Regions from separate parts of the Cupriavidus sp. 21MJTG02-4 genome, predicted to be linked through region 2. Evidence: predicted binding sites of a transcription regulator. Region 2 holds the regulator's gene; each other region holds the start of a gene.
What was found. The regulator LexA, encoded in region 2, represses DNA repair genes until DNA is damaged. The targets are predictions, from matches to a motif close to ACTGTATNNNNATACAGT.
Positions count from the first base shown of each region.

Region 1: the regulator LexA is predicted to act here: its motif matches at 1,445-1,462, upstream of imuA (translesion DNA synthesis-associated protein ImuA).
Region 3: the regulator LexA is predicted to act here: its motif matches at 2,613-2,630, upstream of AC3FKH_RS16610 (CppA family protein).

Region 1 is NZ_JBYOJP010000003.1:181,236-185,521, reverse strand. Features, by position in the region: gene AC3FKH_RS07180 (hypothetical protein) at 1-1,097, opposite strand, end outside; gene imuA (translesion DNA synthesis-associated protein ImuA) at 1,509-2,372, shown strand; gene AC3FKH_RS07170 (Y-family DNA polymerase) at 2,305-3,891, shown strand; gene AC3FKH_RS07165 (error-prone DNA polymerase) at 3,888-4,286, shown strand, end outside.
Region 2 is NZ_JBYOJP010000010.1:140,241-144,526, reverse strand. Features, by position in the region: gene rplI (50S ribosomal protein L9) at 1-6, opposite strand, end outside; gene rpsR (30S ribosomal protein S18) at 43-321, opposite strand; gene priB (primosomal replication protein N) at 325-624, opposite strand; gene rpsF (30S ribosomal protein S6) at 699-1,073, opposite strand; gene AC3FKH_RS20480 (asparaginase) at 1,175-2,173, opposite strand; gene lexA (transcriptional repressor LexA) at 2,369-3,025, shown strand; gene AC3FKH_RS20470 (hypothetical protein) at 3,131-3,301, shown strand; gene AC3FKH_RS20465 (hypothetical protein) at 3,363-3,569, opposite strand; gene AC3FKH_RS20460 (hypothetical protein) at 3,685-3,861, opposite strand; gene AC3FKH_RS20455 (DUF2188 domain-containing protein) at 4,062-4,286, shown strand.
Region 3 is NZ_JBYOJP010000007.1:214,865-219,150, forward strand. Features, by position in the region: gene AC3FKH_RS16595 (flavin reductase family protein) at 1-461, shown strand, start outside; gene AC3FKH_RS16600 (EamA family transporter) at 439-1,284, opposite strand; gene AC3FKH_RS16605 (2-hydroxy-3-oxopropionate reductase) at 1,307-2,203, opposite strand; gene AC3FKH_RS16610 (CppA family protein) at 2,305-2,580, opposite strand; gene AC3FKH_RS16615 (acetate--CoA ligase family protein) at 2,691-4,286, opposite strand, start outside.

The DNA of each region.
Region 1 (4,286 bases), on a different contig from region 2:
TTGAGTGACCCAGGTAAGCTCCTGATCCCGTCGAGCAGAGCTCGATAGCGGTAGGGCGCGTGTTGAGCGACAGATTCATCGGTAATGGTGTAGCCGTTGATTTGCAGATCTATCAAGTCGCTGCTGGGGATTGAGTGGCTGTGCTCTACCGGGTCGTTCGTCAAGCGGCCTCGCGCCGGGGGCGCGAATGGCCCGTAAGCTGCCACATGGACATTAAGGTTGTGCGCGATCATTGCCGCAAACGCGTGAATCGCGAAAGCGTTTTCGCTGACAGCCTTCGGCAGGCGGTAGGTAAGCGGTTGAAGGGTTGGATAAAAGGTTTCCCACTTCATCCTGTGGTGCTTACGTAGTCGATCAATCACTTGTTTGGACCGAGTGTTGACATGCTGGGCGGTGAAGTCACGGGTCCATGCTTTCTCTTTGAGCGGCTCCTTTTGCTGAAACTCGTGGTACTGATGAAGTTTATGTAGTGAAATACCGGTGACCCGGCAAGCACCATCCGCGAACCCTTTCAAGGGCCACGGCTCATTCAGATCCGCATCTGGCCAGGCGTCGTCTGGTAATAGTTCGCGGGTTAGTGTCTTCGACAGCGCGCGAAGATCTTGACTGAGAAAACACTGAAAGCTGTGCGTCTGGCTCTGCGCATTGCAGGCGTACTCTCTAACGAACTCCCGATAGTGACCAAGCGCTGATATGTAAAATCTTACCGCCAGTTCGGAAACGCCCCAGAGGGCGTAACGCTCGGTGATTAGAGCCTCGATGTATTGGTTTAACTCACTATATTCATCGACGGATTCAAAGTCGGTTTTTGAAAGGTGGTTTACGTAGGCTTGGATCGTTCTGCTTTTTTTGACCTTCTGCGTGTCCTGGGGGGCAAAATGGGTAGTCACCGCGATCAGGTCGTCGAGAGATCCGTACCCGCCATCCTCTTTCTTAATTGCCTCGAAAGCCTGCCGCAACGCGGTGCGTCGATCTTTCTCCGTGGCGGAGACGTGGAAAGTAACATCTTCGCTATCGCTGTTCCACAGTCCTAGGCAGTCGCACACGACCTTGTGCAAGTAGCCTAGCGTCGGCAGTTGATTAGTTGTTGGCCGCATATTTCTTCCTTAAGAAAAGCTGTCGCCATCCTACCGAGGTGACTGCTTCTTTACTAAGTATCAAAATCGCGATTGCGGCAAACACCGTTGCCGCTCACAGCCGAACGGCAGGTAACCGGCCACATTGCCGCCCCCATTGTGGCCGGAGGCCCATGGTCATTTGGCCGACGTGCTTCCGTAGCCCGACTGTCTGGTTTGAGAGCGGAACTGCCTCTCGGGTGGCTGCTTTGGAGAACCGGCGACAGGCAGGTTGTGGCCGACAACGGTCCTCCCTGGCTCACGCCGATCCTCGCGCTGGATCACCTGGGCCCGATCACATTCCACCTCCCCCTTGCGTTCCGACCGATACTGTATAAATATACAGTTATCGTAAAAACACCATTCGCCACCTCGGCGAGACTCAAACTCCACATGATCGCACCCGCAGCCCCCGCCGCGGAGGCTCCCGCTTTCCCGTCGCCTGCCCGGCATCCTCCGCCAAGCCGGGAGGATGCCGTGGCCGCGCTCGAGCATCGCTACCCCAGCCTATGGCGTGCCGGCCAGCTTGGCCGCGCCGGCAGCCAGCCGGTGTGGCCGGCCGGCTATGCCACGCTGGCGGCGGAACTGCCCGGCGGCGGCTGGCCCGTGGGCGGGGTGACGGAGTTGCTGACCACGCAGGGCGGAGCGGGCGAACTGCGCCTGCTCCTGCCGGCGCTGCGGGCGTTGGCGGCGGCGGGGCGGCGCATCGGGCTGGTGGGGCCGCCTTACCTGCCCAATGCAATGGGATTGGCCGCGGCGGGTTTGCCGGCCCGCCAGCTCTACTGGGTGCGCGCCGCCGCCAGCGCCGGCAAGCAGGCGCAGCAGGCCGACGTCCTGTGGGCAGCCGAACAGATGCTGCGCAGCCAGGCGTTCGGCGCGGTGCTGGTGTGGCTGCCGGCCGCGCGGCCCGAGGCGATGCGCCGCCTGCAAGTGCTGGCACAGGCCGGCGACGCCGCCGTGTGGGCCATGCGCCCGGCCGCGGCACTGCGCGAGTCGTCGCCGGCCGTGCTGCGCTTGCTGCTGTCGCCGTTGCCGGGCAACGAACTGTCCATCGTTTTCCACAAGCGGCGCGGCCCGGTGCGCGAAGCACCGCTGCGCTTGCGGCTGGATGGCCTGGAGGGCGCTCGCCGCGGCGGCCATGCCGCGCCGGCTCCGGCTGTTTCACCTGTTGTTGCGGGAGGTTCCGCCCATGTCGTACTGGATCGCGGTGCATCTGCCGCGCCTGTCGCTGGACGCGCTGCAGCCGAGCTGGCCTGAGCCGGCCACGGCGCCTTCCTCCGCGCCTTCGTCACCCCTCGGCACGCTGCACCATGCCGTGCCGGTGGTGGTGATGGAGCGCGAGCGCGTGATGCTCGCCAACGCCCCGGCCATGGCGCTGGGCGTGGCGTTCGGCATGCGGCGCGGCGGCGTGCAGGCGCTCTCGGCCGACGTGGTGCAACTGGAGCGCGACCCGGCCGCCGAAGCCGGGCTGCTGCACGCGGCGGCGCTGGCGCTGCTGCATTTCACGCCCCTCGTCACGTTCGATGAAGACCCGGAAGCGGCCACGCTGATGCTCGACGTCACCGCCAGCCTGCGCCTGTTCGGCGGCCACCGCGCGCTGTGCCGGGCGGTGCGCGCGTGCGTGCGGCAACTCGGCACGTTCGCGCAGGTGGGCAGCGGGGCCACGGCCCACGGCGCGGCATGGCTCGCGCGCCAACCCATGCGCCGCACCCGCCGCGGCATCGTGCGGCCGGCGCGACGGGCAGTGCAGCCCGCGCGCACGGGACGCCTGCTGGATCGCCTGCCGGTCGAGGCGCTGCGCCTGCTGGCCGATCCGGCCTGGCTCGACGGCATCGGGTGCCGCACGCTGGGCGAGGTGCGGCGCTTGCCGCGCGCCGGCTTGTCACGCCGGCTGGGCCCGACACTGCTGGCCCGGCTGGACCAGGCCTATGGCGAGGCGGCAGCCAGCTTCACCTGGTTCGCCGCGCCGCCCGCGTTCGCGCAGCGCATGGATCTGCCGGGCCGCATCGAATCGGCCGAAGGCGTGCTGGCCGGCGCGCAGCGCCTGCTGCTGGCGCTGGCCGGCTGGCTGGCGGTGCAGCAGGCCGGTGTGACGCGCTGCGTGCTGGTGCTCGAACATGAGCGCTACCGGCTCGGCGCCGATACCGTGGGCACGCCCGTGATGGTGGGCCTGGCCCAGCCCAGCCGCGATCCGGCGCACCTGTCGCGCCTGCTGCGCGAAAAGCTCGACAAGCTGAATTTCCATGCCCCGGTGACAGGCTTGGCGCTGCGCGTGGAAGCCATGGCCGAATACCTGCCGCAAAGCGACGCGCTGTTCCCCGAGCCCGGCGGCACGCCGGCCGAACTCGGCCGCGTGCTCGACACGCTGGTGGCCCGCCTGGGCCGCGACAACGTGCTGCAGCCGCAGCCGCTGGCCGACCACCGGCCCGAGTGCGCCAACCGCTGGCGCCCGCTCGATGAGGCCGCCGGCAAGCCGGCGGACGCGCCGCTGCCGCCATTGCCCGAGCGCCCGCTGTGGCTGTTGCCGCAACCGCAGCCGCTGCCGGTGCGCAACCACCGCCCGAACCACGGCGGGCCGCTGAGCATGCTGACCCGGCCGGAGCGCATCGAAGCCGGCTGGTGGGACGGCGGCCTGGCCACGCGCGACTACTTCATCGCCGAGCGCGCCGACGGCCTGCGCTGCTGGGTCTATCGCGAGCGCCCCGGCCATCCGGGACGCGACGGGCAGGAGGATGGCGGCGAGTACCGCTGGTTCCTGCATGGGCTGTTCGCATGAGCGTGCCCGAGCTGTCCGCATGGCTGCCCACGCTGCCCGACTACGTCGAGCTGCACTGCATCTCCAATTTCACGTTCCTGAACGGTGCGTCGCATCCGGTCGAACTGATCGAGCGCGCCTTCCAGCTCGGCTACCGCGGCATCGCGCTGACCGACGAATGCTCGGTGGCCGGTACCGCGCGTGCGCATGACGCCATCAAGACACTGCGCAAGCAACTGCACGAGGCAGTCGAACGTTGCGAGGCCGCCGGCGACGCGCAGGACGACGGCGAACTCAACGCGCTGAAGGAACACGCCGCAGCCGCCAGTGCCTTCCAGTTGCTGATCGGCAGCCGCTTCAGCCTGACCGCGCCAGCGGGCGCGGACGAACGGCCGCCGCTACGGCTGATCCTGATT
Region 2 (4,286 bases):
TTGCATCGTGTTCTCTCCTTTACGGACCTATGGCCTGGACTATCAGTTCTTGTGCAGGTCGGTGTACGGCATCAGCGCCAGGAAACGCGCGCGCTTGATGGCCGTATCCAGCTGACGCTGATAGTGAGCCTTGGTGCCGGTCAGGCGAGCCGGCGTGATCTTGCCGTTGTCGCCGATGAAGTCCTTCAGGGTGTCCAGATCCTTGTAGTCGATCTGTTCCACGCCAGCCACGGTGAAGCGGCAGAAGCGCTTGCGCTTGAACAGCGGGTTCTGTTGCTGGAAGCGCTTCTTGTTCTTGTCGTTACGTTTGATGAATGCCACGATTCAATCCTTTACGAATGCTTTACATCCAGTGATGTGAAAGACGAGGGCCTTGCTGTTGCGGTGCTTGCGGGTCAGGAATCCTTCGCAATCGAGCAGCGTGCCGAGCGGCAACCGCTCCAGACGCTGGCCAACTGGCCCGATCCCCATCGCTGCAATGGCAAACTCGACCTGCCTCGGCGTTTCCGCCTCGATTGCCGCGCCGCTGTACTGCAAGATGCAGTTCACGACGGGCACGCCAGCCGGGGTGTACCTGAGGGCATCGCGTTCCGCCAGGGTGGCGGCTAGCCGAAGCTGGTTCAACGCGTCGCCCCTTGCAGTGTTCCCATGCTGTCGTGATCAGGCTTGCCAGCCACGACAGGCACCGCAGTCCGCATTCAGGCAGCCTGGCCTTCGGTGGTCGTTTGCGCGGCCTTGCGGGCTTCTTCGCGCTGCACTTCCTTCATCATCGGCGAAGGAGCGGTTTCGGCCTTCTTGGTCTGCACGATCAGATGGCGCAGCACGGCGTCATTGAACTTGAAGGCGTGCTCCAGCTCGACCAGGGTGTCCTTGCCGCACTCGATGTTGACGCAAACGTAGTGAGCCTTTGCCAGCTTCTGGATCATGTAAGCCATCTGGCGACGGCCCCAGTCTTCCACGCGGTGAATCTGGCCGCCTTGCGACGTCACGAGCGACTTGTAACGCTCGATCATGGCCGGCACTTGCTCGCTCTGGTCCGGGTGGACGATGAATACGATTTCGTAATGACGCATTGACGCTCCTTTTGGATAAGCCACCCGGGCGTCACGTCCGGTGCGGCAAGGTTGAATAGCCTTAAAGTATAGCTCGGCTATTGACAATCACGCAACCGCTATCACACCGAGGCGAACAGCGCCTGAAGCCGGTCCGGCGCCGCCGCCAGCCCCGGTTCCTGTGCAAGCGCCACCAGCAACAGCACCCTTGCCTTATAGGGGTTCAGGTCCGCGGCGGAGACAAACAGGCCGGCATCGGGGTCCGTAACTGGCGGAATCGACACATGACCGGCCCCGGTCCGCGAACTCCGCACCACGGCAACACCGGCCGCGGCGGCATCCCTGAGCGCCGCGATCAGCGTCTCATGCACCGAACCGTTGCCCGCCGCCGCCACGACCAGGCCGCGTACGCCGGCAGCCACCATTGCGTCCACCGCGATGCGCCCCGGCTGCGTATAGCTTGCGACGATCTCGACCTCGGGCCACCGGGCCGGCACGGGAAAGACCGCCGCAACGGACTGCGTGGGCGTGCGCGGCAGCCGCACCGACTCGTCCTGCACGAAACCCAGCGGACCGCCCTGCGGCGACGCAAAGGCATCCACCGCCGAGGTATGTGCCTTGGTCACGTCGCGCGCCGCATGGATCTGCTGGTTCAGCACCACCAGCACCCCCTTGCCGCGCGCAGCCGGATGGCCGGCGACGCGCACCGCATCGAGCAGATTGAGCGGACCGTCCGCCGACAACGACGTCGACGGCCGCATTGCGGCGGTCAGTACCACGGGCACCGGACAGGCTTGCGTCAGGTGCAGGAACATCGCCGTCTCTTCAAGCGTGTCCGTGCCATGCGTAATGACGATGCCGGCCACGTCCGGCTCGGCCGACCAATGCTGAACGCGCGCGGCCAGCGTTGGCCAAAGCGAAAACACCATGTCCTTGCTATCGATCTGCGCCACCTGCTCGGCTTCAATCCGGGCCACCGACTGCAACGCCGGCACGGCCGCCAGCAACGTCGACACGGGCACCGTCGCGGCCTGGTAGCGCGCGCTGCTGGCCGGATTGGTCGAGGCGCCGGCAATGGTGCCGCCAGTGGCCAGGACCACGATGCGGGGAAGCTGGGACATGGTGGGGAATGCAGGGAGCTGAAGTCCGGCGATTGTACCTGCGGCATGCGGGCAAACCTGATGTCGAGCGGACGCTTCTGAAATTCTGCTTGCGCTTGCGCCGATACTGTATAAAATCACAGCATACTGTTTAAACATACAGTGCTCACCCGGCTGGCAGACAAACAGCACCAGGGCACTTATCGGAACGCTTCCATGGCGACCCTGACACCCCGGCAGCAGCAAATTTTCGACCTGATCCGCAATACGATCCGCGGCACGGGTTTCCCGCCCACGCGCGCCGAGATCGCCGCGGAGTTTGGCTTCTCATCGCCCAATGCCGCGGAAGAACATCTGCGAGCGCTGGCGCGCAAGGGCGTGATCGAACTGACGCCGGGCGCGTCGCGCGGCATCCGCCTGAAGGTGGCGCGCAGCGATTCGGAAACCCCCGACCAGTTTTCCCTGCCGATGTCCGGGGTCATGCAGCTGACGCTGCCGCTGGTGGGCCGCGTGGCCGCCGGCAGCCCGATCCTGGCCGCCGAGCATATCGACCGGCAATACCAGGTCGATGCCTCGGTCTTCGACGAACGCCCCGACTACCTGCTGCGCGTGCGCGGCCTGAGCATGCGCGACGCCGGCATCCTCGACGGCGACCTGCTGGCCGTGCGCAAGGCCAGCGAAGCACCCAACGGCAAGATCGTCGTGGCCCGCCTGGGCGACGACGTCACCGTCAAGCGCCTGCAGCGCCGTGACGGCACCATCGAGCTGATCGCGGAAAACCCGGACTTCCCGAACATCATGGTCGGGCCCGGACGCGAAGAGTTCTCGCTCGAAGGCATTGCCGTCGGGCTGATCCGCTCCTCGGGCTTCTGACCAGCGCGGCCAGCCGCGCGCTGGCCGCCGCCCTCCTCCTTGCAGTGCCGACGCCGCCCGCCTGACGGGTGTTGACCCCGCTTTTGCCAATCGAGAGGTGTAGCCATGCCGCAAACCAACCACATCGCCGCCCGCCAGCCGGTCAAGCCCGTGCCGTTCCGGCAATCGAAGGGGGTTCGCATCTATCAGGGCGCGCAGCGCCGTACCATGGTTGGCAGCATGGCGGCGATCTGCCGGATGCTGGAACTGGCCGAGCCGACCAAGCTCCTGGCCTGAGGCTTGCCGCTGGCCGGAGCCGGCCTGAGTAAATGCAGCGGTAATGCCGCGCTGACGGCGGCTAGTCGTTGGCGTCGCCGGAGATATGGTCGATCTCGTGCTTCGCAGCCGCGTAGGCCGCCTCGATGGCACTGTCTTCCGTTGCCGCGAGCGCGCCGGCGTTATGTCGATGTCCGTGTCCACGGATGACAAACGACCAGTCCCATTGCCCGTCGGGCGCCTTGATTGGCTGAATCGAGATTTCCCGGCTCTTGTATCGATATTCCATGGCAGCCTCCCGGTGTCCGGGGCATCGTAGCATGAAGGTCTTGACCATCCGAAGCCTGTTGCTTCCCGCTCGCCGCGGGCGGAACAGGGTCGCGCCGAGCCGGCAGCCGCGCTCTTCAGGCCGGCAGCTGCTGTGTCGTTGCCTTCTTGCCCAGGATAGCCATCGCGATCAGCCCGAGGGATGGCGTGAAGATCATCGAGAAGGTCAGCCAGACCGCAACGGAGCGACCCAGAATGTGGGCCAGCAGACCAATCCCGAAAGAGCAAAGCAGCCAGATAGCCACGGCAAGCATGATGGTGTGGAGAGCGAGTTCGTTACCACGCCAGTATGGAAAACCGGAGCAAATCCATTTGACTCCAGGTGACATCCGCTTGGCGAATCGGGACAGTCGGGATAAACCCCATCCGCCTCCGCTCGCCTTGTCGGACAGCGACTGATACCGGCGCGGTGTTCGCAGGCCGACACTATCTCCACAGACTCCAGGAGACAGCCATGGCCAACAAGAATATCCACGTCGTGCCTACCTACAATGGCTGGGCCGTTCAGCTCGAAGGCGGGTCCGGAAACGAGCAGCGTTTCACCTGCCAGCAACACGCCATCGCCACCGGCACGGAGAAGGCGAGACGGACGAAGGTCGAGCTGCTGATTCACGGCCGGGATGGACAGATCCATGAAAGGAATTCGTTTGGCCAGGAGGCGCCCGACATCAAAGGGTGA
Region 3 (4,286 bases), on a different contig from region 2:
GCGCGCTGGGGCAGTTCGCCACCGGCGTGGCGGTGGTGACGGCAACCGGGTCCGATGGCCGGCCCGTTGGCGTCACCATCAATTCCCTGGCCTCGGTGTCGCTGTCGCCGCCGCTGCTGTTGTGGAGTCTGGCCCTGGGCTCGGGCAGCCTGGCCGCTTTCCGTGGGGCGCCTTGCTATGCGGTCAACGTGCTGGCGCACACGCAGCAAGCCTTGTGCGAACGGTTTGCCACCAGCGGCATCGATCGCTTCCAGGGTGTAGCGCTGTCGCCCGGGCCGTGCGGCACGGCGCTGATCGACAACGCGCTGGCGTGCTTTGTGTGCCGTCCGCGCAGCGCGCGCAAGGTCGGCGACCATGTGCTGTTCATTGCGGAGATCGTGTCCTACCGCATCAACGGGGGTGAGCCCCTGGTCTTTCACGACGGTGGCTTTGCGGGCCTCAACGCTGCTTGCCCGCGATGACCAGTGCGATGCCGCCGAGCACGGCGGCGGCGCTGACCGCGAGCCGCAGCGACATGGTTTCGCCGAGCAGCGCCAGGCCTCCTGCCGCCGCGATCACCGGCACGCTGAGCTGGACGGTCGCGGCGGTGGCGGCCCTCAACCGCGGCATGACTGCATACCAGACCACGTAGCCCAACCCGGAAGTCACGGCGCCCGACACCAGCGCACACGCCAGCCCGGCGCCATCCAAGCTGCGCTGCGCGTGCATCAGCAACGCCAGTGCAAGTGCCGGCGGCACGGCGCGCAAGAAATTGCCGGCGGTGGTGGCAATGGCATCCGCCGCGCCACGCCCGCGCAGCGAATAGATGCCCCAGGCGATGCCGGCCACGATCATCAGCAGCGAAGAGCCCGGCGGCGGTGCGGCCAGCCCTGGCAGCACCAGCCATGCCAACCCCCCCAGCGCCAGGGCCAGCCCCAGCCATTGCCCCGCGCGCAGCCGTTCGCCGACATAGAGCCCGTAGCCGGTCATGGTCGCCTGCACGGCCCCGAACAGCAGCAAGGCGCCCGTCCCCGCGGACAGGTGCAGGTATGCGTAAGAGAACGCCGCCGCGTAGGCGAACAGCGCCAGCGCCGATGGCCAGTTTCCGCCGCGGGCCAGCCGGCCCGGGCCATGGCGGACCAGCAGGATCAGCCACAACGCTGCCGCCGCGCTGACGACCCGGACCAGCGTGAAGCTGGCTGCGTCGATCGCTGTGCCTTTGAGCGCGAGTCGGCACAGGATCGAATTGCCGGCAAAAGCCAGCATGGTCACGACCGTCAGCAGGGCGACGCGGCCCTGCGGCATGGCGGTCGCCGCGGCAACCGGCTTAGCCTGCATGCGCATCGTCCAGCGAGAACGAGGAGAGATGTTCGATCGCCCGCACCAGCGCGGCATGGTCCCAGCCCGCGCCGCCCATGCCGACGCAGACATTGAACAGCTGCTGGCAAGAGGCCGTGGACGGCAGCCCGACCCCCAGCGTGCGCGCCGTGGACAGCGCAAGCGCCAGGTCCTTCTGGTGCAGGGCGATGCGGAAGCCCGGCTCGAACTTGCGCTGCAGCATGCGTTCGCCGTGGACTTCCAGGATGCGCGAACTGGCGAAGCCGCCCATCAGCGCCTCGCGCACGCGCGCCGGGTCAGCGCCGGCGCGCGCTGCCAGCACGAGCGCTTCGCTGACAGCCTCGATAGTCAGCGCGACGATGACCTGGTTCGCAACCTTCGCTACCTGGCCGTCGCCCGCCTCGCCAACCCGCGTGATGTTCTTGCCCATGAGCTGCAGCAGTGGCAGCACGCGGTCGAAGGCGTGCTGCCGCCCGCCCGCCATGATCGACAGCGTGGCGGCACGCGCGCCCACCTCGCCGCCCGATACCGGAGCATCGACATAGTCGGCGCCGAGCGCTTCGACCTTCCTGGCAAATTCGCGCGTGGCAATGGGCGAGATCGAACTCATGTCGACCACGGTCGCACCGCGGGACAGGCCGGCAGCCACGCCGTTCTGCCCGAACAACACGCGTTCCACGTCGGGCGTGTCGGGCAGCATCAGGATCACGACCTCCGACTGGCGCGCGACGTCGGTGCCATTGGCGCAGGCGTGCATGCCCGCATCCTGCAGCGCCTGCGGCACGCCGCTGCGGCTGTGCGCGAACAGGGTGTGGCCGCCTTGCAGCAGGTGCTGCGCCATGGGCGTGCCCATCACGCCCAGGCCGATAAAGCCGATCTTGCTCATGTTCTTGTCCGGTGGGTTGCCATGGCCCGGCTGCGCGGCCCGCGCCGCATGCAGCGTCGTGATTGATCATAGTCACTGCAGAGCCACCACAAACAGCCGGATCAGCGGGCGGCGCCAGCCGGTGCCGCAAGGATGGCGCGAATGCGCGCCAGGTACTGGTCGCCGACCGCGCGGTGCGTGCGCGCCGCTTCCTGGGCGAACTCCCGGCGCGAGGGCGGCCGGATGCCGAGGCTGCGGCAGATGGTGGACAGATAAGGCTTGCGGGCGCCTGCCAGCCGGCCCGCCGCGGACTGGAGCGCGGCATCGCCGATGCGCGCGCGCAGCCACGCCAGCACCTGGCGGTCATAGTCGTTCTGGACGCGGATCAGATGTTCCATGGGGCCTCCTGACACTGTTCATCCATACAGTTACTGTAAATATATACAGTAATCCGATGGAGGCAAGGAGAATGTTCGTATGCCGCCTGGAACGCCGGATCCACCGATCCTTAAAGTGCGGAGGGTTCCACCTCGATCAACGCGTCCACGACCACCACGCCATCGGCGTTCACCATCACCGGATTGAGGTCAACCGACCGGATCGCGCCGCCAGCCTTTTGAACCAGCTCTCCGACTTGCACTGCTAACCGGCACAGCGCGGCGATATCCACCGCCGGTTCGCCGCGCACGCCGTGCAGCAGTGGCGCGATGCGCAGCGTAGCCAGCGCCCGGGCCACGTCGGCCTGCTGGCAGGGCGCGAGCAGCACGGCGGTGTCGCGCAGCACCTCGACGTACTTGCCGCCGTCGCCCACCACCAGCACCGCGCCGAATACCGGGTCCCAGTGCGCGCCGATCATGCATTCGCGCTGGCCGCGCGACATGCGCGCGACCACCACGCCCTCGCAGGTGGCGCCCATGGCCTGCAGCGTGCGAGTCTGGACCGTGAAGGCGCTGGCCACCGCTTCCGGGTCGTTGCAGTGCAGGGCCACCAGCCCGTGCTCGCTCTTGTGCGGCACCTGCGGGGAACTTGCCTTGACTGCTACCGGGGCGCCGATGCGTTGCCAGGCTGCGAGCGCGGCATCCACATCATGGCAGACGTAGTGTTCGACCACCGGCATGCCGGCAGCGGCAAGACGGGCGAGACTGGCCGCCTCGCTCAGCGTCGTCACAGTCTCGACGCTTGCTTGCGGCACAGAGGCCGGCGGTGCGGGCTCGCCCTCGGCCGCGATTTGGCGAAGGCGATCCTGGTGCGATACCAGTTGCGAGAAGGCGGATAGCGCTTCGGTGGTGTTGGCGTAGGTCGGCAAGCCGGCTTCGCGGAATACATCGGCCACGGGCTGCTGCCAGACCGCGACCGCAATGGGCTTGCCGGCGGTGTTGGCAAACGCGGCGGCGTCGCGTGCAAAGCGCGGCACGTCGTAGCCCATGCCGGAGACGGGAATGTCGAGCAGGAACAGGTCGGCAGCGGGATCGCTTGCCACCACGGGCAGCACCTCGCCGAACAGCGCGCTGTTGGAGAGCAGCGCCGCGGTGACATCGACCGGGTTCGTGGTGGTGGCGAAGCCGGGCAGGCGTTCGTCGAGCGCGGCCCGAGTGGCGTCGGACAGCGGTGCCAGCGTCAGTCCGAACGTCTGCGTCGCGTCGGCAGCCATGACGCAGCTCGCGCCCGAGTTGCTCACCACCACCAGCCGGTGCCCGCCGGCATCCCAGCCACGCAGGTACAGCGGCGCGCAGCGCGCCAGTGCGTGCGCATCATTCACGCGCCAGATGCCGTGGCGGTCCAGGAAGGCGTCGACGGCGCGGTCTTCGTTGGCGATGGCGCCCGTGTGCGACGCCGCGGCGCGCTGGCCGTCCTGCGAGCGGCCGGCCTTGACCGCCACGATCGGCACGTTGCGGACCCGCGCCACGCGCGCGGCTTCGGCCAGCACCTCGGGATCGGTCAGGCTTTCCAGGTACAGCAGCACCAGCCGCACGCCGGGATCATGCGCGACGGACAGCGCCAGTTCGCTGACCGTGACGTCGGCCTGGTTGCCGGTGGCGTGCATATGGCGCACGCCGATGCCCTGGCCGCGCAGCAGCCCGTAGACCATGGCCGCCACGCCGCC